Regions from separate parts of the Marinomonas sp. GJ51-14 genome, predicted to be linked through region 3. Evidence: predicted binding sites of a transcription regulator. Region 3 holds the regulator's gene; each other region holds the start of a gene.
What was found. The regulator FliA, encoded in region 3, starts transcription of late flagellar genes. The targets are predictions, from matches to a motif close to CTAAAGTTNNNNNNNNNNCNGCCGATA.
Positions count from the first base shown of each region.

Region 1 (5,991 bases), 110 kb from region 3:
TGAGCATTGGCAATGTTTCGTCTTTTTTCTGGCAACACCGTAATCACAATAAGCGATCTAGGATAAGTTGCCTTTGTTAAGTGCACGGAAGGCTACTTGTATGAGAAGTAATGGTGATGAAAGGACATATTCGTTTTTAGCAAACACTTGGTTAATGAGTATTGGTAATGCTTTGTCTTTTTGTTGCGACGCTCTAATCGCAGAAAATGATCCAGCGTGAGTAATGTTGATCGAATGAGAGCGCGCTGTTTTATAGCTTATTTTTGTTAAGACGCAGTGGAGGCTACGTTTATGAGGAAGCATGTCAATAAAAAGACATATTCGTTTTTGGTAAACGCTTGGCTTATAGGTTCCTGCATGACTTTATTTTTTATCAAGCTTTTTACTAAGAGTATTTTGTTGTGAGCTTTATTTTGATTGGTTCAATGGCGAATCCTATTAATGATGTAGTGCTTCGTTGTGCATTGTTATTTAAGAAATTTATCGGGTTGGAAGATTGTTTTTATGAAAAAAGATAAAAATGGAAATTCATATTTATTTTTATCTTTAGAAAATACTTTTTACAACGAGTATTGCCCATTTTTTATCTTATTTTGGGGCAAGGAACTGTGATTTCTAATAGACAGATCGAATCGTGTCGGTTGTATGTGTTGCGAGCTTTAGCTCTATTGGTTTGGTGATGGTTGGTGCTTTTAGTCCATTTTTTATTGAGAGGTTATCGTTATGACGCCGCTTTTGTGGAAAACCGTAAAAATGAAAAGAGATTCCTGCTCTTACTTAAGACTTAGGATCCAGCATAGCTATTAGATTGATATCTTTTTGGAAAGGCTTTTTGAGCTAAAGAAATGCTCTAAGGTAAGTGGCATCTTTTGTTTAGAGGTGTGTTCTATCCATGTTAGCTGAAAGTATTCTTGATGAAGAGAAAAGAGCGTTTATCTCGATATCAGTTGGAAATTTTTGATAGATGCCATTTCATTTTTATTCGTTAGTGGAAATGGATTGTGGATAAAAGAGCTGTGTTTAGTCGTCAGAGATTACAAAGAAATGTTGGTTTTAAGATATAGCGAGCAATGTTTAGGTGAGGGAATATTTTGTCCCTGAATGGGAATTCTTTTACCTAAGAGGATTGCTTTTTTGCCCTTTGCTATTTGGCTTTGTTAGTTGGTGTTGGAGTGGCAAGGAAATGAATGAAAGATTTTTGTCAGTATTTTTGGGGCTTAACGTCTATGAATGTAATTTTGAACGTTTTTTGAGCAATAAATACTGAATTTAGGTTGATGATGCATTTTTTTGAAAAAAAATGTAAAAAAATTTAATTGTTTTTTAATTCTTTTAAAACAATTAGTTAGGCATTAATTTGCCGCTTGGTGGGATGGTTTTTTCCGGTATGAGGAAAAAAAATCCAAAAAAGGTTAAAGGTTTTCAAGGTCTTGTCGAAAACCTTAATACGATCTGCTTGTTTGCAGGATTTAACAAAAACCCTAGGAGGCTGTGATGGCTCTTTATGTAAATACAAATACTTCATCTCTAAGTGCACAACGTCAGTTGATGAGTTCTAGTAATGAACTAGATACATCGTTTCAGCGTTTGTCTTCTGGTAAACGTATCAATAGTGCAGCGGATGATGCGGCAGGTCTTCAGATTTCTAACCGTTTAACATCTCAGGTTAATGGTTTGAATCAGTCTGTTCGTAACGCTAACGATGGTATTTCTTTGGCTCAAACTGCTGAAGGTGCATTGGACGAAACAACTAACATGTTGCAGCGTATGCGTACTTTGTCTATTCAGTCTGCAAACGGCTCGAACTCAGACAAAGACCGTGTTGCTCTACAGCAAGAAGTTAAGCAATTGTCTACGGAAATTAACCGTATTGCTGAAATTACTACTTTTGGTGGTGAGAATCTTCTGGATGGTACTTTTGCAGGTGTTTTCCAAGTTGGTGCGGATGCTAACCAAACTATCAGTTTCAGTATGGAAACTGGTGGCGCGAACAACTCTGTTGATTTCAGTGCTAATGGTGGTTTCACCATGTCAGGTTTATCAAGCAACGCAGCTACAGCTCAGGTAAGTAGTACAAGTGCTTCTGTATCTTCTGTTGCTAACGCACAAAGCATGATAGATATTCTGGATACTATGATTTCTGCAGTTGACTCTAAGCGTGCAGATTTAGGTGCAATTCAAAACCGTTTTGGTTCTTCAATCAGCAACTTAAGTAACATTTCTGAGAACGTATCTTCTGCACGATCTCGTGTACGTGATGCAGACTTCGCAGAAGAAACTGCAAAACTAACAAGTACGCAAATTCTTCAACAAGCGAGTTCATCTATTTTGGCTCAAGCGAACCAACGTCCACAAACTGCTTTGTCTTTACTAGGCTAATAGCAATATGTGATAGCGAAAAGCTGGAGTTGTTAACTCCGGCTTTTGTCTATTTGGAGGAACTCTGTTATGTCAATAAATTCCAGTGATTTTTCTAAGCAAAGCATTAATTATTCTTTAGGCTCTGAGTCCCGTGTCGCAGAGGATTTTGCTGCTCTACGCCAAGCTAATGCTAAAGTTGTTGAAAGTACTGCCGATACAAGTAAAACGGATAAGGACAGTACTAATTCCCGGTCTTCTCGTTCTTTTGAAAAGGTGGAGGCGTATGATATTGAGGCTATGAATAAAAAAATGTCTCAGTTGAATGTGCAGTTAACCTTTGAATTGAGAGAAGATCGAAATCAAAATATAGTAAAAGTATTAGATCAAACTACTGGAGATGTAGTTCGTCAAATTCCAACGGAAGATTTTCTTAAAATGTCTGAGAGAATTGATGCTATTATGAGCGAGCTGAGTGATGTCAAGGGTGCCTTGGTCAACAGTGAGGTTTGATTTAGATAGTAAATAACGTAAAGCGTTAGGAGATAAAGTTATGTCGATTGGCTCATTAGGTGCAGGGTCTGGTATGGATCTGGAGTCCCTCGTCAAGGAAATGGTGAGCGCTCAAAAAGACGCCAAAGTCAGACTTTATCAAGATAAAATCAATGGATATGAGGCAGAACTATCTGCATTAGGTCGAGTGGGTTCAGCCATTGATAGTTTTAAGTCCGTTGTAGAAGCTCTCGGTGATGATGAGCTCTTTACCGGTCGAGACGCAAAAGTAGCTCAAGCAGAAGGTGAGGAAGTGCTTTCTGTTTCTACAGATAATACCGCTTCTAATGGTTCTTACGCTATTGATGTCAATCAATTGGCGAAGGGCAGTCGAGTTATGTCGTCACCAGGACTTTTTTCGTCTGGCGATGATGTTATCAGTAAAGTTGATTCCACACTTACATTTAAAGCTGGCGACAATGAATTTACGCTAGATGTCAGAGCTGGTACAACCTTATCCGAGTTACGTAATCAAATTAATACCTCAGAAGATAATTTTGGTGTATCTGCTAATTTGGTTGATGATGGAACCGGAAATTTATTTTTTTCAGTAACTTCTTCTATTCAAGGTGCTGGAAATACATTGAGAATTACCAATGATTTGCCTGTGAAGATAGATGACGAAGGAAATGTTATCGATCCAGTTGAAATCGAAGAAGATGATAGCGACATACCAGCTGAAGAAAAAGAAGAAGCTTTTGTTGATGAGCTGGATTTAGCTGGCGATGATGTTGATTTCGCCAATGATGGCGAGATTCCTGAAGATGAAGTCGAAGAGCCCGTTGAAGAATTAGCCGCTGTAGCTGATGACATAGAGCAAATTGATGAGGAGGAATCTGAGGATATTTCTCTTGTTAATGGTGGTTCTGAGTTAAGTTTGAACTCTGTTTCTACAGATGGAATGTTTGCAGGTTTGTATACTCCGCTTGGAGAGCAGGCTCAAGATGCTGTTATCACAGTAGACGGTATTCAAATTCGTAATAAGACAAATACCTTTGAAGATGCAGTTGCTGGTTTGACTATTGAAGCCATTGATTTAACAGAAAAAACAACGAAGGTTGATGTCAGTTTTGATCAAAAAACTGTCCAAGAAACAATAGAAGAATTTATCTCTTCTTATAATGATCTAGTTAGTTTATTCCAAGAGAGCACGGATAAAAATGCGGCCTTAAACGGTAACAGTATGATTCGTAATCTGCAGTCCTCCTTGTCTAGTCAACTTATGACTAGCCAAGCTGGAACTGGTACTTTTACGTCTATTTTTGACCTCGGTGTGAAAATGGACAATCAAGGTATGTTGAGCTTTAACAGCACTAAATTCGATGAGGCAATGAAAAGAGGTTATAGCGAGGTTGCACCTTTAATATCTGGTGAAAAAGGCTTGGCTAAATCATTAGAGAACCTTTTAGATAATTATACTGGTTCTGGTGGCATGACAAATTCTTTAAAAGATTCAGTGCGTAACTCAATAGATAGTTCTGAAGATGCATTAGAAGCATACGAAGACCGTATGGTTCGTTATGAAGAGTCACTTCGCACCAAATTTACCGGATTAGACTCTCGTCTGGCTGAGATGAACGCACAAGGTAGTTATTTGAATTCTGTCCTGGCAAAAATGTAATTGTTTGAAATTGAATATTTGAATTAATGGGGTTGTATATGTACAAGAGTAAAGGGATTCAGGCCTATAGAAAGGATTCAATAAAATCCGATTTAGCCTCAGCTGATCCTCATCGCGTGATTCAGCTCTTGATGCAAGGCGCATTAGAAAAGCTCGCCTTGGGCAAAGGCTGCATTGAACGTGCTGATTGGGAAGGGAAATCAGCTGCATTAACTCGTGCTGTCGAAATTATAAATGCATTGCGAGATGCTCTAGATAGAGATGTTAATCCTGAACTTGTGGACAATCTTGAAACGCTTTATGAGTATATGACTGTACGAATTACTGAGGCGAGTGCCAGTAAAGATACAAGTATTATTGACCAAGTTATGGGGCTTATTCTACAGATCAAAGGAGCATGGGATCAAATCTCTGCTGCCGATAAACAAGCCGCTTATGAAGGCCAAGATGAAGCTCGTGTAGGTGCTGTGTAATGTTTGATATGTCGTACTTAACGACGTTGAGTAAAGCATTAGAGCAAAGTGTTATAGATAAAAATATTGAAGAGATTCAGCGATTATGCCAGATTAATGATGGCTTTATTAGAGCAATTGAGCCTCTTGAAAATGATAAGCAAGGTAATGAATGCATAAAGCATTTTATTGCGGTACATCAATCTGCGACTCGACTTATTCGTGATGTACATCTTGAAATGCAAAAGCAGCTTTACCAAACTAACAAGACCCGCAAAAGTGTTAATAAATACAAAGGCGTAAAAAATGCAGAATGAGGAATACTCACCCTCTCTTGAGCATGCGGAAGCGTTTGTTTCTTTGTTTGAAAGAGGTGCAGCGCGCCTCAGAGAGAATGATAAAGAATTTACTGATCGATACCTAAGAAACATGACGGTTTTTTCTCATGTCATGCCTCATATATTTGAATCTTTCCAAAACTATCAACCACAGAAACGCCATATTTACATGGAAGAGAGTGGGGAGCTTAACCTTTATCGAGAAGATATTGGTGCGCCGCTTTTTTCTTCAACTCCCAAAGAGCAAGCCGCAAGAAAAGTTACCCAAGCATTTAAAACACCGAACAAAACAGTTTTGAATCTTGATCGTACTGAAAATCATCCAAGTCGTCATGTTTATTACAGTAACAAAATCCTAGATCAGATTGCATTTCAGTCTGAAGGTCTTCAACAGCAAAAAGAGTGGCCTCAATTCGTCGGCTCAACAATATTGTTTGGTATCGAGTTTGGTTATCAGCTTGAAATGATTCTTGCTCAGCGAGATATAAAGCATCTGTATCTCTATGAATGTGATTTAGACTTTTTCTATTATTCATTATTTGCGATTGAGTGGGAGAATATTTTAGAAACATTTAATAATGATGGTCGCACTATTCATTTTTTCTTAGGTACAAACCCTGAAGAGTTTACCGAAAAATATTTGCAGCAGTTAGAAGAAAATGGCTATTTT
Region 1 covers NZ_CM147879.1:1,802,889-1,808,879, forward strand. Annotated here, with positions in the region: gene AC0L3Y_RS08680 (flagellin N-terminal helical domain-containing protein) at 1,495-2,379, shown strand; gene AC0L3Y_RS08685 (flagellar protein FlaG) at 2,449-2,871, shown strand; gene fliD (flagellar filament capping protein FliD) at 2,912-4,531, shown strand; gene fliS (flagellar export chaperone FliS) at 4,570-5,004, shown strand; gene AC0L3Y_RS08700 (hypothetical protein) at 5,004-5,300, shown strand; gene AC0L3Y_RS08705 (motility associated factor glycosyltransferase family protein) at 5,290-5,991, shown strand, end outside.
Region 1: a site for FliA is predicted at 1,413-1,439, ahead of AC0L3Y_RS08680 (flagellin N-terminal helical domain-containing protein). Genes of this name have one in related genera too.

Region 2 (5,991 bases), 130 kb from region 3:
ATTAATGAGCGAAAATCTCATACTCCCTATGGCAACTTAGAGGTTGCTGCTTCGGTAGCTAATGTGCATAACGCTCCTCGTGGTTTTGCTCATGCATTAAAGCATCAAATAGCGATTGGTAAAGCGGGTGTCATTGCAGAAATTAAGAAAGCTTCTCCGAGTAAGGGGGTTTTGCGTGAAAATTTTGTTCCTGCTGATATTGCTCAATCTTATGAAAAAGGCGGAGCGGCATGTTTGTCTGTTCTAACGGATCATGATTTTTTTCAAGGCCATGAAGACTTTTTAGTAGAAGCGCGTGCGGCGTGTGGATTGCCTGTTATTCGCAAGGACTTTATTGTCGATGAATATCAAGTATTAGAAGCCAGAGCCATTGGTGCAGATTGTATTTTGTTGATAGCTGCGTGCTTGAGTGGGAACAAACTACGTCAGTTGGATAATATGGCGCGTGATCTTGGTATGGATGTCTTGGTTGAAGTGCATAATCGTCCGGAGCTTGAATTGGCATTGGAATACACAGAAACAGAGTTATTTGGTATCAATAATCGCGACTTGCATACTTTTGAATTGAGTCTAGACCACACATTCGAACTGATGGATAGCGTACCTTCTGATCGCCTTATCGTAACTGAGAGTGGGATTCATACTCGTGACGATGTGTCCTTGATGCGTGAAAAAAATATTAATGCCTTTTTGGTTGGTGAAGCATTTATGCGTGCTGACAATCCAGGTGAAAAATTAGCTGAGTTGTTTCAGTCTTAATGGGTCATATTAAGGTCTAGTAGAGACAGCTTTAGACACAACAGAATAATGTAGGGTTGAACGATGAAAACGAATGTAAGTTGGCAAGAAGATGTGCATTTTACTGCAGAGACAGGTTCTGGCTTTAAAGTGGAAATTGATGGTAGTCAAATAGCAGGCCCAAGACCAATGGAGTTGTTGCTTGCTGGGTTGGGTGGTTGTACTTCTTATGATGTGGTTGGCATTCTTAAAAAATCTCGCCAAGACGTTGTCTCTTGTGTAGCTCAAATCGATGCGGATAGAGCAGATGCTGTTCCAGCTGTTTTTACAGAGATTCGAGTTCACTTTGTGGTAACTGGCCGTAAATTGAAGGAAAGTGTGGTTGCGCGTGCTGTAAAGTTATCTGCTGAAGAGTACTGCTCTGCTTCGTTAATGTTAGAGCGAGGCGGTGTTAAAATCGTTCATAGCTTTGAAGTAATTGAGGCCGAATAGACAGGCCTAAGAGTAAAGAGCTTACGAAACTGGCCTTAGTACTATATTACTAAGGCCTTTTTTATTGAAGATTATCACTTGTTTGGCTCTTGTTTGCTTGGCACTTGTTGAGTTATACAGTGGATATTACCTCCACCTAATAAGATGTTGCGTGTTTGAATACCGATAATTTGATGATTAGGGAAAGCTTCTTGTAGTAATGCCTTGGCATGCTTGTCGTTTTTTTTGTCAAGCATGGGGACAATAACCGCCTGGTTGCTAATTAAGAAATTTGCATAAGACCCTGCAAGACGCTCACCAGCTTGACGCTCCATAAAGTTACTGTCTTCTATGTTTTGAGCTTCTGTTTCAGAAACAAATAAAGGGCCAGGCATAGGTAATTTTATAATGTCTAGTGTTCTGCCTTTGGCATCTTTTGCCTGACTCAATACTTTATAAGCTTCTTGACTGATAGCATATTGAGGGTCGTTTGGATCTTCGCAGTACGTGAGAGCAACAACACCTGGTCGAACTACATGCATGATGTTATCTACATGGCCATTGGTTTCATCGTTGAACAGGCCTCGTTTGAGCCAAATGATGGTTTCCACGTTGAGATGGCTTTTTAGTAAGTTTTCTATTTCAGTTTTGCTTAGATCTGGATTTCGGCTTGGGTGAAGTAAGCATTCTTCGGTTGTATAGAGCGTGCCTTCACCATCTACATGAATAGAACCACCCTCTAGAATAAGTGACGTCTTGTAAACATCATCGCCAGTCACTTCAGCCATTTTTTCAGCGACAGCATTGTCTTGTTCCCAGTTGTCGTAGAGTCCGTCTAATTCTCCTCCCCACGCATTAAACTGCCAATTATTCACCCGGCGTGCGCCTTGGTCATTGACCACATAAGTACCGCCGATATCACGCATCCAACTGTCATCAGAAGGTATTTCAAGCACTTTGATATGTTCAGGAATAGCTTGGCGAGCTTGCAGGAAATGATCAGAACCAACAATAAAGGTAACGGAGGTGAATTGTGCAATTGCAGACGCTACAGCGATAAATTCATTTTGTGCTGGAATACCTTTCTCACGCCAATTGTCTTCTCGTACTGGCCATGCCATCCAAACTTGTTCCTGTGGTTCATGTTCGCCGGGCATTCGAAAGCCATCTTCTTTTGGGGTGGAGTTCAATATTTTGGCCACTTTTATGTCCTGCTTTTTCTTGGTCTGAATTGAGTGTGGTTTTGTCTATTTTATAATTCAAAGGAAGGAATCGTATAGGTTTATATTTTTATACAAAGAGGAGGGGTGAAACAGTTGTTTTAGAAGTGGAGTGAAATTAGTTTAATTCATTCTATCGAATGATGGTGTCCCCACCAGGACTCGAACCTGGAATAGCCGCTTAGGAGGCGGCAGGTATATCCTGTTTACCTATGGGGACATTATGATTGGTAGATGACTATTTTATACGTTAGTGATTTAGTAATGCAATATGGGCAGGAGATATCATATTGATTTTTATCGTATTTTAAGCTCGACCTAATGTTTGCTTACTGCTTATAGGGCGTGTAGAGCCTCGGGAAGTGTAAACTTTGTTTTTGCTGCTATGACCTTGAAGGAGTTCGAAAAGGTGCTTATTACGCTTTTGAAGTGTGTTTAGGATTTGAGCATTTGTATTATTTTGTGTTTTGCATTTTTTAAGTAATGCTTCACACTCTTGCATGAGTAGACGTACTTCATCCATAGAGCTATCTTGAAGATCTAGCCAGTCTTTGAAATCTTGCTCTGTTGGTTTTTTTCGGTCCAAAATGTCGAACTTAATAAGTATATTGACTCTTTTTTCATTAAGTTGGTTCATTTCATCAAGAAGAGTTTGTTTCTGCTCTGATAGGGAAATAATAATTTCGCTGTCTGATCCGCCATACGCCAATCGCTCTTCGTCAAGAAGCAAAGAGAGCTTTTGTAGCGTCTCTTTGCTTTTGATAAAAATCGGGGCAATAGGAATCATAAGATAAGTCGATTCAAGACTGTTTTATCGCAGTCTAAAATAACGAGTCCATAGAAGCCATATTGCTCGCTAGCTTCTGTGTATCTATTTTATAATCGCCTGCTGCAATCGCAGCTTTTATTTGTTCAACTTTATCCATATCAACGTTTGGTAGATCGTTGATTTTAGATTGTTGGCTTTGCAATGTTTGAGCTGTTCCGCTTAGTCGTACAGTGTCTTCAGCTAGAACTCCGCCATTCTGTACTGTATTTTGCTTTTCAGTTGCATTGCTTGCTGCATCATCTTTCTGCGAGCGTTCGCTTTTGTTGATGCTGCCTTGGTTTGATAGACCTGTAAAATTTATTGCCATTGGGTTTTTCCGCCCTTTTATGATTTGCCTGTCTATATTGTCGGCTGGGTCTACATAAACTTTAGTAAAAAGCCCCAGAAAAAAACAATTAATAAACCACCGATTAATCTCTACCTAATAGTTTACAAGAACCTCACTGTTAGTTACAACTTTGGCGTATATAATTCGCTCAGAACTGATGTTTTGTACACGAATTTGTTGTCCTTTTGTTCCATTTTCCAAAGCAACGCCATTCATCCTAACTATAATGCTTCCACTGCTTGCAGTTATTAAAACAAGATCTCCTTTTTTAACAAGCATAGGTTGGTTGGTAAGGTTCTCAGTTATAAAAGTATTTATACGTAAATTACGAGATGCTATTAGTCCATAAGGTGGGTTTTTCTGAGTAAAAACTTGCCCTCTTAACGTGGATAAATCTACTTCACCGACATCAGTGTTGGACCTGGTAATGACTTGCCCTCTATTAATGGGATTAATCGTTTTAATAGCAGGAATCATGATAGATTGAGTGACGGGTATATAGGATTTCCAAGTAGGGGAATCACAGCTAATTTCATAATTTGTACGTTTTGTTGCGTCAGGTCTTTGATTTGTTATTCGAATGGTTTCGTGCTCGCAATCAGGAAGGTAATTAAGGGCTGCGAGGTTATTAGGGGTAATGCTAATTGCTGCATCCGTATATATTTCGGATAAGCGAGGAATTTCAACACTATTTATATAGCGATTGATTTGTTCTTCGATAGAAGTGGCATATATTGAACCAGATTGGAAACAAAAGAAGGCTATTGTTAGCCTTATGATTCGCATGATTAGCTCTCTTTGTTTATTATTACGTTATTAATAAGATAGTTAGTATAATATTTTAAATCACTTTATCATTGGATGATGCATTTTAACAATTCTGAGGCCACCCTCAGAGTGATGTTTACACATTTTGGAGGCGTTTATGGCTGGAGTTTTGGATACTGTTAATCAACGTACGCAGTTAGTGGGAGAAAACCGACTGGAATTGCTGTTGTTTCGATTGAATGGTAAGCACCTTTATGGCATTAACGTGTTTAAAGTAAAAGAAATTCTTCAGTGTCCTAAACTAACATCTATGCCACATAGCTCACCTGTCGTTAGAGGTGTTGCTCATATTCGTGGGGGGACGATTCCTATTTTAGATCTTGGTTTGGCTACAGGCTCAAGCCCGATGGAAAATATTGATCAGTGCTTTGTTATTATTACCGAATACAATAGACGCATACAGGGATTCTTGGTTCGTGGTGTTGAGCGTATCGTTAATATGAATTGGAGTGATATTCAGCCACCTCCGAAAGGGCTGTCTAATGATAATTATCTGACTGCTGTTTGCCAGGTGGAAAAAGAAATGGTTGAAATACTTGATGTTGAGCAAATTCTTTCAGAAGTAGCTCCTACACGTCAGGATATTTCAGAAGGTATTGTGAATGATGGTGTTCAAGAAAACGCTAAGAAGCATCATATATTAATCGTTGATGACTCATCTGTTGCTCGTAAGCAAATTAAACGTTGTATGGAGCAGGTTGGGTTTGAGACAACGGTATTGTGTGATGGTCGTGAAGCGCTGAATTACCTAGAAGGTATCGTCGCTGAAGGAAAAGACATTACTGAAGTGTTTTCAATGGTTATTTCTGATATAGAGATGCCTGAAATGGATGGTTATACTTTGACAACTGCAATTCGTAACGACAGTCGTCTGCAAGATTTATTCATTCTGCTACATACTTCATTAAGTGGTGTGTTTAATGAATCCATGGTGAAAAAAGTAGGAGCGGATGGCTTCTTAGCCAAGTTTCAGCCAGATGAATTAGCTCGATTAGCTATAGAAACAGTACAGGTTCAATCCGAATGATATTTCGTTCTGATTCCTGTTATTTATGGAGTTTTAATGCTCAATAGTACAAATGCAATCACGCCTAATGGCTATATTAGGTTTAGAGATTATCTACAAAAGGTATGTGGAATCTCACTTAGTGATAATAAGCAATACCTGGTCGCTAGTCGCTTAGGAAAGGTGTTAGAGCGAGAAGGGTTTTCTAAGATTGAGCAGTTAGTTGATGCTTTAGATAGATCGGGAAGCTTTAAGCTTAAAGAAGAAGTCATTAATGCAATGACAACCAATGAAACGCTCTGGTTTCGAGATATACACCCTTTTACTATTTTAAAAGATAAGGTGTTGCCTGAGATGAAGGCAACACCTTTGCGAATTTGGTCTGCTGCCTCTTCAACAGGTCAGGAGCCTTATTCAATTAGTATGGTTATTGAAGAGTTTAAATCTTCTCGACCTGGTGTGTTGAAAGCTGGTGAAAGAATCATAGCGACCGATATTTGTACGAATATCCTTCAGCACGCTAAACAGGGTGAGTATGATAGTTTAGCTATTGCACGAGGTCTTGGTCCTG
Region 2 covers NZ_CM147879.1:1,780,418-1,786,408, forward strand. Annotated here, with positions in the region: gene trpC (indole-3-glycerol phosphate synthase TrpC) at 1-759, shown strand, start outside; gene AC0L3Y_RS08575 (OsmC family protein) at 823-1,230, shown strand; gene aguA (agmatine deiminase) at 1,305-2,411, opposite strand; tRNA gene AC0L3Y_RS08585 (tRNA-Arg) at 2,574-2,649, opposite strand; gene AC0L3Y_RS08590 (flagella synthesis protein FlgN) at 2,737-3,216, opposite strand; gene flgM (flagellar biosynthesis anti-sigma factor FlgM) at 3,251-3,565, opposite strand; gene flgA (flagellar basal body P-ring formation chaperone FlgA) at 3,680-4,372, opposite strand; gene AC0L3Y_RS08605 (chemotaxis protein CheV) at 4,512-5,441, shown strand; gene AC0L3Y_RS08610 (CheR family methyltransferase) at 5,478-5,991, shown strand, end outside.
Region 2: a site for FliA is predicted at 3,604-3,630, ahead of flgM (flagellar biosynthesis anti-sigma factor FlgM). Genes of this name have one in related genera too.

Region 3 (5,991 bases):
TTCTACCAAAAAATCCTGTAGAATTTCTTCATCGACCTCGAAACTCATCCTCAGCCCCTTTTAGAAACCAAGACTTGATAGCAAGTCGTCTACTTCGTCTTGACTATTCAATACTTCTGGGTTGTTTTGTTTATTAATAGCAGGGCCATGTCCACGTGTATCATCGTGTTCAGACTCTTCCTCTTGGTGTTCAATTCCGGAGATACTATCTACTCGTCCAGCAACAGCAACAAGATGTACAAGCTTCACCTCTACATCTCTGATTAAATCATTCACTCTAGAAATCACCTGACCAGTAAGATCTTGGTAACCTTGCTCTAGAAGAATTGTATTGAGGTTTGAATGCAAGGTAGTGGCACTTTCATCTGCATAACCCAAAAAGACATCAATGCGCTTATATAGATCGCGGAACTCTTGCGGAGTCAAATCTCGCTGAATTAAACGACTCCAATCTTTTCGAAGCCCTCTAGCTTGAGTCTGCAGTTCACTTGCCACAGGAACACTACTATCCACCATATCCATGGTCTTGTTGGCAGCGGCGCTAGTTGTCTCAATAACATAATTTAGTCGATCAGAAGCATCCGTGATCTTACTTGCATCACCTCCACCTTCACCAACAACTAAATCAATTGAATCTACTTGAAAATCACGTATAGCATCATGTAGGCTCCGAGTTAAAAGACCCACTTCGTTATAAAAGCTGTTATGACGAGCTTCACTTAACTCCTGGATTTTTTTATCGCGCTACTAAAATCACCAACTTCAAGGTGATTTAAAAGCTCTACTGCACCGTCTTTTACTAGTTGTTCAAATTCTACTAGCCCAGATCCCAATTTATTTGACATCTACATTTCCTATTTAGCTGCATCTATTCGTTCGAATATTTTCTCAATTTTTTCCTTGAGAGCAACTGCAGTAAACGGCTTAACTACATAACCATTCACTCCTGCTTGTGCAGCAGCAATAATTTGGTCACGCTTAGCTTCAGCGGTTACCATAAGAACAGGAATTGTCTTTAGTTTTTCATCAGCACGAACAGCGCGTAGCAATTCAATACCAGTCATCCCAGGCATATTCCAATCGGTAACAAGAAAGTCAATTGTTCCACCTTGAAGTATAGGCAACGCAGTCGTTCCATCATCCGCCTCAACTGTATTGGTAAATCCTAAATCCCGTAGTAAGTTTTTAATGATTCGTCTCATTGTCGAGAAATCATCAACAATCAGGATTTTCATGTTTTTATCCAATGCAACCTCCACACCCCAAAGGTATTATTCCAAAGCCCATAATTTAATCTCGCCAATTACTTAATCGAGCCCTTAAACGCATAGCCGCTTGACTATGAATTTGACTAACTCTTGATTCACTGACACCGATTACAGCACCAATTTCTTTTAAATTTAACTCTTCGTTGTAGTATAAAGACAATACTAATTTTTCTCGTTCTGGCAGATTATCTATTTCTTTCGCCAATTCACTTTGAAAACCACCTTCTTCAACCAAAGAGTAAGGCGTATTTTCAAATTCAGACTCTGCACTTTCTAAATTATTAGTATCAGAATCTAACATTTCTTCATAGCTAAATAACTGAGTCGACATGGAAGAATGAATCATTTCATGATATTCATCTATACTAATTTCCATGTGAGCCGCAATTTCCACGTCGGAAACTTCACGACCCAGCTTTGCTTCTAATTCTTTAATTGCGTTATTAACTGCCCTGCCATTTCGTCGAACTGAGCGTGGAGCCCAATCCGTTTTTCGCACTTCGTCCATTATGGACCCGCGAATACGAATACCAGCATAGGTTTCAAAGCTAGCACCTTTTGTTGATTCAAAACGCTTATACGCTTCAATCAAACCCATCATGCCAGCTTGAGTTAAATCATCTACATCAACACTATCTGGTAAACGCGCCAATAGATGATAAGCAATTTTCTTCACTAAATACCCATACTGCTCAACAATCGAATCTATCGACAGCGTCGCTTTTTTAGAGTATGTGTTATATCCATTCTTGGTCTGCATAAAATATTCTAAGCAACCTTTACTATTTAAGTTAGTTGCGCCAAGTCACTGTACTACATAGTTTGACGTAACGCTTTCAGTAATAACATATTTTTACTAACTACCATACTTTAATGAGCCATATAACTGACTATAGTGTTCTGCTGTATAAACAGCCCTACTAATCAGGTTATGTGCTCTTGCTGGCTCAATATCATCCGGTATACGTTGACCATCTGCTATATATACAACAGGTAAACCTTCTTCAATAACTACACTAATTGCCTCACCAAGTGAAGCAGATTCATCTAGCTTACTCAAAACACAACCATCTAACTGTACTTGTGAATAAACGTCGACAACCGTTTTTAATACTTGCCGTTGACTAGTACAAGGCAGTACTAAAAGTTTCTTCAATCCAGACCGAGCTCTTTTCATCATTAATAGTTGTCGCTCTAGATTTGAATCTCTTGGATTCATACCAGCAGTATCAACAAGAACCAATGAATAATTTGAATACTTAGCCAAAACTTCATTTAAGTCTGAATATTCATTAACCACTTCTACAGGAACATTCAGAATACGACCAAATGTTCGTAATTGCTCATGGGCTGCAATTCGATAAGTATCCGTCGTTATTAACACAACCCCATCAGAACCATGTTTTAAAACATGCTGTGCAGCGATTTTACCAATTGATGTTGTTTTACCAACGCCGGTAGGCCCCATAAAAGCAATACAGCCACGAAGTTCTGATGTATTAGAACGGACAGGAATGTAATCAGCCAAATGAGCCAATAGACGATTCCAATCATCCTCACGGTCTTTTAAATCAATATCATCTATCAATCTAGACACAACAAAATCAGACAACCCAAGCCCTTTGAGTTTTCCACGTATTCTGGACTCAACACCGGCCACTTTAGAAGAGGTACCATTTTCCGTCTGCTGTCGCTGTTCAAGAATTGCTCGCACGCTTTGAAGCTCTAGCTCCATATCTCGCAATTGCTTAGCACTTTCAGCGTTTCGTATTGATAAAGCCTCCTCCAACCGAGGATCTTCTTTATCATCCGACAATGGTGGCATTTCAATCTTTGAAGTAGATGTTTTTTTCTGGTGCGAAGTGCCATTCGACTCAGAATGCGTGTGCTGCTTGGCTTTCTCAATACGCTCTAAATACTCTGAACTAGGATCGACATACTTATTAGACCTAGGCTCTGGCGATCGTTTAGATGCCATACTAGAAGGCAATGAGCCATCGTAATCCAAAGCGGCTACAATCTCTATCTCACCTGTAGGGAGACGTTGATTTGATAAAATGACAGCATCAGGACCTACAGCATCACGAACTTTTCGTATCGCTTGCCGCATGTCAGGAGCTCGAAACCGCCTAATTTGCATGAATAACTTAATCCTTCCAGTATATTTTTCTTACAAATCCATAGCTTACCCGAAAGATTCAAATAAATATAGATACAATTAATTACATTTATCCTTAAATCTATTGGCCAATTACTCCCACAACAGTAATACGTTTATGGTCTGGAACCTCTTGATAAGAAAGAACTGACATATTCACCATACCATAACGCATAAAACGAGCCAACATAGGTCGTATAGGAGCAGAGACGATTAAAATTGGCGTATTCCCCATTGCTTCTTGCTGTTCAGCAGATTGACGCAATGAGTTCTGCAACTCTTCAGCCATTTGAGGCTCAAGTATAAGCGCTTCCTCATTTTTAATTCCCGATTGCTGACTCTGTTGAACCGTTTGCATCAACATTTTTTCCAACTGAGGTTCTAACGTCAATACTGGAATTTCTTCTACACCGTCTGCCAACGTCTGGATAATAAGTCGAGATAATGACGTTCGAACAGCCGCAGTCAATATCATAGGGTCTTGAGTTTTAGGCTGAACCCCCATAATAGCTTCAGCGATGGTACGCATATCACGTAGCGGCACACCTTCTATCAAAAGATTTTGTAAAATCTTTAAAAGCACACTCAAGGGAACTGTATTTGGTACCAACTCCTCAGCTAATTTAGGGTTATACTGTTTCAACAAACTCAGTAGTTGCTGAACTTCGTCATGACCAATTAATTCATAAGCATGTTTATGCATAATCTGGTTAATGTGTGTAGCCACAACAGTACTAACATCAACAACCGTATAACCATAAGTTTGAGCTTGGTCTCTTTTCTTCGGATCAATCCACACTGCATCAAGACCAAACGATGGATCTTTACCAGGCACTCCATCGACCGTACCAAATACCTGCCCAGGATCGATAGCCAAATCTTTATCAGGGTGAACCTCTGCCTCAGCTAAACTCACCCCCATCAATGTAACGCGATAAGCATTCGGCATTAAATCTAAGTTATCTCGAATATGCACACTCGGAACCAAAAAACCCAAATCTTGAGACAACTTCCGGCGGACGCCCTTTATTCTTGCCAACAACTCACCACCTTGAGTTTTATCAACCAAGGGAATCAAGCGGTAACCCACCTCCAAACCAAGCATATCCACCGGGGCAACATCATCCCAACTTAAATCTTTCATTTCAGCCGGCACGGCTTTATCCGATGATGCCTTCCCAGTTGCAGCTGTTGATTTCTTCGGTGTTTGTTTTTTTCGATATTCAAGGAAGTAAGCAAGCCCACCAATACATGCAGCTAGAGACAAAAATGAAAAATGAGGCATACCAGGAACGATGCCCATAATAGTCATCACACCTGCAGCAACATATAGGGCTTTTGGAGAACCAAACATCTGCTTAACAATTTGCGAGCCCATGTCTCCAGTTTCATTAACTCGAGTAACCATGATAGCGGCAGCAGTAGAAAGCATAAGTGATGGTAACTGAGCAACCAAACCGTCACCAATAGTTAAAAGTGAATAACGCTCTATTGCCTCTGTGAATGAGAGATCATGTTGCGCCATACCAATAGATAAACCGCCAATAATATTAATACCGAGTATTAACAAACCAGCAATGGCATCACCCTTTACAAACTTAGAAGCACCGTCCATAGAACCGTAAAACTCAGCTTCTGACGAAATTTCTATACGACGAGTTTTGGCTTGCTCAGCATCAATCATGCCTGCATTTAAATCAGCATCAATTGCCATTTGCTTACCCGGCATTGCGTCCAAGGTAAAACGTGCACTTACTTCAGATATACGTCCGGCACCCTTTGTTACTACTGCAAAGTTAATAATCATCAAGATTGCAAAGACAACAAAACCAACAACATAGTTACCGCCAATAACCACTTCACCAAATGCCTGAATTACCTTACCAGCAGCATCACCGCCTTCATGGCCATTCAACAACACCACTCGCGTTGAAGCTACGTTTAACGCCAATCGCATCAAAGTGGAAACAAGCAATACAGTTGGAAATACCGCAAAATCCAAAGGACGCATCGAATAAATTGCGACAAGTAAGACCACGATTGCTAAAGCAATATTAAAAGTAAAAAGAACATCCAATAAAAAAGCGGGAATAGGTAAGATCATCATTGCCAAGAGAGACAACAACAAAATCGGAATACCTAAATTCCCACTAAAAATACCTTGAACTTGTCCTGCAATACGACCACGGTCAAAATTCACACTACAATCCTATAGAAAAACAACAAGACACGATCAGCTTCCATCCCACCTAAACTCATCAGGCACATCCAAGTCTGGCATCACTTCCGGTCTTGGCGCTCCAGTACGAGCATTACGTAATTGATAAACATACGCCAACAACTGAGCAACAACTTTAAATAGCCCCTGAGGAATTTCATCACCAACCTCAGTGTGATGATATATGGCTCGCGCCAGCGCTGGGGATTGTATCACAGGGATATCATAGTGATTGCCAACTTCTCGAATTTTCAACGCAATAAAATCACCACCTTTTGCAAGTAGAACAGGGGCTTCACCGCCAGCCTGATCATACGTTAAAGCAACAGAAAAGTGTGTAGGGTTTG
Region 3 covers NZ_CM147879.1:1,910,650-1,916,640, reverse strand. Annotated here, with positions in the region: gene AC0L3Y_RS09235 (chemotaxis protein CheA) at 1-48, opposite strand, end outside; gene AC0L3Y_RS09230 (protein phosphatase CheZ) at 61-687, opposite strand; gene AC0L3Y_RS09225 (hypothetical protein) at 720-845, opposite strand; gene AC0L3Y_RS09220 (chemotaxis response regulator CheY) at 855-1,235, opposite strand; gene AC0L3Y_RS09215 (RNA polymerase sigma factor FliA) at 1,291-2,028, opposite strand; gene flhF (flagellar biosynthesis protein FlhF) at 2,125-3,408, opposite strand; gene flhA (flagellar biosynthesis protein FlhA) at 3,509-5,626, opposite strand; gene flhB (flagellar biosynthesis protein FlhB) at 5,660-5,991, opposite strand, start outside.

Region 4 (5,991 bases), 110 kb from region 3:
GAGTTAAATATCTTCGCTCATCCCAAGGAACGCAGACTTTAGATAAACCTTGAACTCTGAACTCTGAACTCTGAACTCTGAACTCTGAACTCTGAACTCTGAACTCTGAACTCTGAACTCTGAACTCTGAACTCTGAACTCTGAACTCTGAACTCTGAACTCTGAACTCTGAACTCTGAACTCTGAACTCTGAACTCTGAACTCTGAACTCTGAACTCTGAACTCTGAACTCTGAACTCATTAGAAAAGCCCATCTCAAAGCCGGTTAGAAATAGGAATACTGCTCATAACTAAAAACCTAATCTCTCTATAACCGTCTATGGCATAAGCCTTAAACATCTCCAAATACCTAAAAAAACCATAATTTAGGTAAAAAAAAGCCGGGTGAAAAAATCCACCCGGCCTAAGAGGCACCTCTAGGAGAGAGAAGTAGCCTATATTCCGAGAAACACTCGAATCATTTGTAAGGGCAACTATCTTGGCTGCCTCACGTCATGTTTTTATATAAATTAACTACCCAATAAAGAAAGCGCAGTTTGAGGACGCTGATTTGCTTGAGCAAGAATAGTACTACTTGCCTGTTGCAAAATTTGCGTACTTGTCAAATTCGCTGTCTCCTGTGCAAAATCTGCATCACGGACTCGCGCACGAGCCGCTGATATGTTTTCAGATATATTACTTAAGTTAGTAATAGTTGAGCTAAAACGGTTCTGTATTGCACCTAGCTCTGCTCGTTTAAAATCTACTGCTGATATCATGGAGTCAATGATTGCAATCATACTTTGTGCGTTAACTATGGTTGAAACAGACGCCGTCGTTTCACTCACCTGAAAAGAAGCCTGATTTGAAAGTCCCGACATGGTGAAGCCATTATTTGACTGATAATCGATAGAATTATTCGCACCACCAAACTCCATTGTGAAACTAATCGTCTGGTTTGCATCGGCACCAACCTGGAAAACCCCTTGATAGGTACCGTCTAGTAAATTCGCTCCACCAAATGTAGTTGTATCTGCAATCCGGTTAATCTCTTTAGACAGTTGTGCCATCTCTTGTTGTAGAGCTTCACGATCTTTATCTGAGTTTGAGCCATTTGCTGCCTGTATAGACAAGGTACGCATACGCTGCAACATGCTTGTTGTTTCGTCCAAGGCTCCCTCTGCAGTTTGTGCTAGAGAAATACCATCGTTTGCATTTCGTACAGACTGGTTCAAACCATTAATCTGAGAAGTCAAACGATCAGAAATTTGAAGACCCGCGGCATCATCTGCGGCACTGTTAATTCGACGACCAGATGATAAGCGCTGAAATGATGTATCTAGATCTCGGCTAGAGTTATTTAACATACGCTGAGCGTTCAGCGAGGACACATTAGTATTTACGTATAAAGCCATTTCTTCTCTCCTAAGAACATTTTAAAAACGAGACAACCTTTTGATTTAATTGATTATTTGGTTTTTGTCTCTTATTAAAGTTATCGACTCTGTGACGATTTCCTTTAACTTTTTTTATACTTTTTTTGAGTATTTATTTTTTATAAGCTCAAAATAAGTGGTACTCACAGTTATCGAACTGAGGACTAATAACTTTAAAAATAAAGGCAAAAAAATGCGAAAAAAGTGATAAAAAAACGATTCATTAAAAAAATTAAAAGAAATCATATAAAACACTAAAGTTTTAAAAAAAGCCGCACCAAAACAGCTTCAAAATCGTTCGTTTTTCATACTAAAAACATAAAAAATAAGTACCTAAAAAGTAGATGCTAAAAAGTAGATGCTAAAAAGTAGATGCTAAAAAGTGGATGCTAAAAAGTGGATGCTAAAAAGTGGATGCTAAAAAGTGGATGCTAAAAAGTGGATGCTAAAAAGTGGATGCTAAAAAGTGGATGCTAAAAAGTAGATGCTAAAAAGTGGATGCTAAAAAGTGGATGCTAAAAAGTGGATGCTAAAAAGTGGATGCTAAAAAGTGGATGCTAAAAAGTGGATGCTAAAGAGCCAACTTTAAAAAGCAGCTCCTAAATCAAGAAATATGATTGATAAATTGAAGACCTAAAGCTTGTGGATCCATTTCCTTCTCAATTACCACCTCTGTTCGTAAGTTAGCAGACTTATTCAACTCGATATCAGTAGCGCCTATAAAAGCTTTATTTGTAATACTGTAAACCTGTCGAACCAAAGAAGGTTGAAAAAACTTATTTAAAGTAAGAACAAAGCCTACACGACCATTAGATAATGACACACAAGAACCAACAGGAACGCTCCCTATATGCTTTAGGAACACGGCAAGTAATTCACTATCAAAAGCTAATCCAGACTCTTTCTGCATTTGTTGGCAAGCTTTAATTGGCCCCATTGAAGGTTTATGAGGCTGCTCAGACGTCATAGCATCGTAAGCATCAATAATGGCAGCCATTTTTCCATAAACTGATATTTCTGAACCTTGCTTACCAGCAGGATAACCTGAGCCATCTATTTTTTCATGATGATCCGCTAGCATCTGATACACAGCTTTTGGAACATTCCCACATTTTTGTAAGATTTGCTCACCAAACTGTATATGCTTACGGAATAAATCAAACTCTCCGGCTGTCATCTTGGTTGTTTTTGTCACCATAGAAATAGGTAAACGAAAGCGGCCTAAATCAAATAACAAAGCACCAAGAGAAATTACTTCCACATAAGCATTAGAAAGTTTCATTGCCTTAGCAAAGTGAATGGCTAGAACAGCCATGCCCATAGCATGTTGCTCTAGATAAGAAGAAGCATCTTTAATATGACGAATTGCCATTAATGAAAAGTTATTACGGGTATGAGACTCAATCAAGCGACGACAAAAACGCATCAACTCGATCATCTCTAATTGCTCTCCTCGCTTAAAACGCTCAACTTGAGTAGACAATAATAGGTGCCCGTCTTGGAAAAGTTTTAACGCAGTGGAAGTTTCATCATCAAACGAAGTCGGAATAAACTTACTTTCTAATGGTATTTTTTTAACAGCTACAGCTGGCTTAGTAGTTGTTGCTGTAGGTTCAGTCTTTTCATCAAAACTACTTTCTGTCGGAGAATTTTCGTCTCGGCCACTATTTTCCTTCCCTTCCGCTAGTTTTTTCATACGGTCTTTATAGGTCAGTATGTAATCTCTCGTATACTCGTTTAGTTCTTCCCTAAAGTAACGAAACAAACTTTGATTGCGACCATATTTACTGCGGAGTTCTTTAGTATTGAGATCAGGGTTCAGCTTTTTAAGACTTCGAACCGATCGACCATGAGCCATAGATATACACAAGATAAGAAATCGCTCTTGTGCATCATAAAGTCGCTCTCTTCGGCTACTCAATAACTTTTCATCATTTGTAAAATAGGGGTCATAAGGAAGGAATTGAGAATCTAATGTTTGACGCAGTACATCAAATGTAACTTGTCTCATAGCCACACCAACAATGCGATCTTTACGTCCGTGCATTGCTATAAGACTTTTAACTCGTTTACTGCCTAATACCTGACTCTTCAGATCTAAAATCCCGAGTATTTCATCCATATCGAAATACCCAACATTGATATCAGCCCCAAAACAAGACTCTACTTTAAATGCTGACATCTTTTACTCTATACCTCAGATCTTACATTTGATTAAACAAAGACAAATTACTAATACGAGAAAACACTTTCTGAGAGGCTGTCAATGCAGCCTCCTTCATTGCTAACTCTGTTGCCGCTGCAGCGACATCTAATCCACCTATTCTATCTTGAGCAACAGCATTTGATAATTGATTCGCTGAACTAAAATCTCCTCTATCTTGAAGAATATTCAGTCGGGCACCAACGGATGAGCGACCTTCTCGAATCATTTGCTGAGCATTATTAATACTAGTGGTTGCATCGAAGAAAGACTGCTCTCGTTCTTCATGGGTTGAATATCGATCGCCAAGAACCGTCAATGTATCATTAATTTCATTCAAGACGTTATCACGTCTTGGTTTATCTAAAGAAATATCAATGATCGCACCAGGCGCTCCCCTAGCAATAAATAACATACCACCAAGAGAAATCGGCTTTCCGGCAATATAATCACCAGAAGCCACAACCTCACCAGCATTATTCGTTATGCTGTATGTACCAGGCTCACCATCAAATGATCTACGTCTGTCTTGATCTGTTTTTGTATTGGAATCAATAAAACTTGCATCTAGAGCAAAGTTATCTACATCAATAGGAAAAGTTGATAGACGGAAAACATTCGCAGATGGATCTTCTGGATCGTAGTTTTCTTCCATGAATTGATCAAAGTCACCTTGGTTTTTCACCTTTGCTGTCACGGTTACATCACCAGCCAGTAACTCCGATGTAAAAGAACGGTTTGTCCAAATATCTTGAAATAATTTCTTACCTGAATCGGTTACAGGAATCCGCATATCTTCCGAAATTTGGGCATATTTTTGCCCTTCATTACCAACCCATTCATAACGCCCCTGGCTATTGATGGCAAAAGGTGGGCCTTGCGTGTCTGTGCCTGAAAAAACATAACTTCCATCAGCACTTCTTGTATTCATCAACTCAGCCATAGAATCTGTAATGAGCTTAATTTCTTGAATAATGGCATCAATATCTTCTTGGGTATTAATGTCATTTTGAGCTTGAATAAACAAGGTACGTACATCATCCATAAAGCCATTCAAACTATCTAATGCGACTTCTTGATACTCTAAGTTGCCTACTGCCATTTTGATAGAATCATCAAACAACTTTAGTTGATGTGTACTACCTTGGTACATTAAAACCTGACTAGCTCCAACTGGATTATCACTCGGTTTTACAATGTCAGTTTGTGACGAAATTTTTTCCTGAACATTCAGTATTTTTTCGTTCGCTTGGCCAATAGCCCTGCTAGACTGCCCATAAATTAAGTTATTGGTTACTCTCATAAACTTACCTCATAATCCCAAGCAATGTCTCAAACGTAGTACGAGCTGCAGTAACAACTTGAGCTGAAGCAGAATAAGATTGTTGATACTTCAAAAGATTAACTGCTTCTTCATCTAAACTAACCGCCGACAATCTGTCTCGTCGAGCCATACTATCATTAAAAACGACTTCACTTGATTCTGCATGACCAGCTATTTCAGCGGTTTTACTACCAACATAAGAAATGAAACCTGCAAACGATTTTGACAAACTTGTTTTACCAGCCACTAATGATTGATTCTGCAAATCCACTAACGCAATACCATTAAAGTTATCCGCCGGGCCAACTTCATCAACACTAATTGAAAACTCATCCCCTCTTTGTGGCTTCGAAGAAACGGATACATCAAAACCTGCTTCCTGTGCTAAGCCTGCTTGCTCAAGTAAATTACTATATTGTTGTACATTAGTAACATTTGCTATTTCAATACCAGATGCATCTTGAACCACATATGAACTAGGAGATGTAAAGTAGATTTTATGAGGAGCGCTTGGATAAAGCTCAGCATTGGCGGTAAAAGCTGACGTCTTAGGGTTAGTATTTGTTATCGAAGTCAAAGAGATCTTTGCATCAGATAAGTTATCAGAGTTAGTGCTCACCCCAATAGGAGCACTAAACGCCAACGCCTGCCCATTCTTAGCGTTTAAACCTAAGTTAGTCGCAGCATGCTCTGTTGGTGTAAAGCGAAAGATATCGCCTTCTTCAATATCATCTGGATCTTTTAAGCGAAGATCGATACCCAAACCTTCAATGGAATAATACCCTTCGCCGCTTGGTGTTAATGTAGAAAAATCAAAAACCGTCTGATGACCAGAAGCCTTCCCATTCACATCGTATTTGGTTATCGCAAATCGATCACTATCTGTTTTCGTAAGCTCATATGTATCTTTAGTAATATCATTTGCGCCACCCGAAGAGACTCTTACTGAAATATCAGGCAACTTATGAACATTATCCCTAGTGGTAAAAATGTCTATTTCACCTAAAGAGAATAAATCTTTACCAAAATCACCATTTCCATCAAGTCCT
Region 4 covers NZ_CM147879.1:1,795,986-1,801,976, reverse strand. Annotated here, with positions in the region: gene AC0L3Y_RS08675 (flagellin N-terminal helical domain-containing protein) at 510-1,394, opposite strand; gene AC0L3Y_RS08670 (HD-GYP domain-containing protein) at 2,020-3,597, opposite strand; gene flgL (flagellar hook-associated protein FlgL) at 3,620-4,921, opposite strand; gene flgK (flagellar hook-associated protein FlgK) at 4,926-5,991, opposite strand, start outside.
Region 4: a site for FliA is predicted at 1,476-1,502, ahead of AC0L3Y_RS08675 (flagellin N-terminal helical domain-containing protein). Genes of this name have one in related genera too.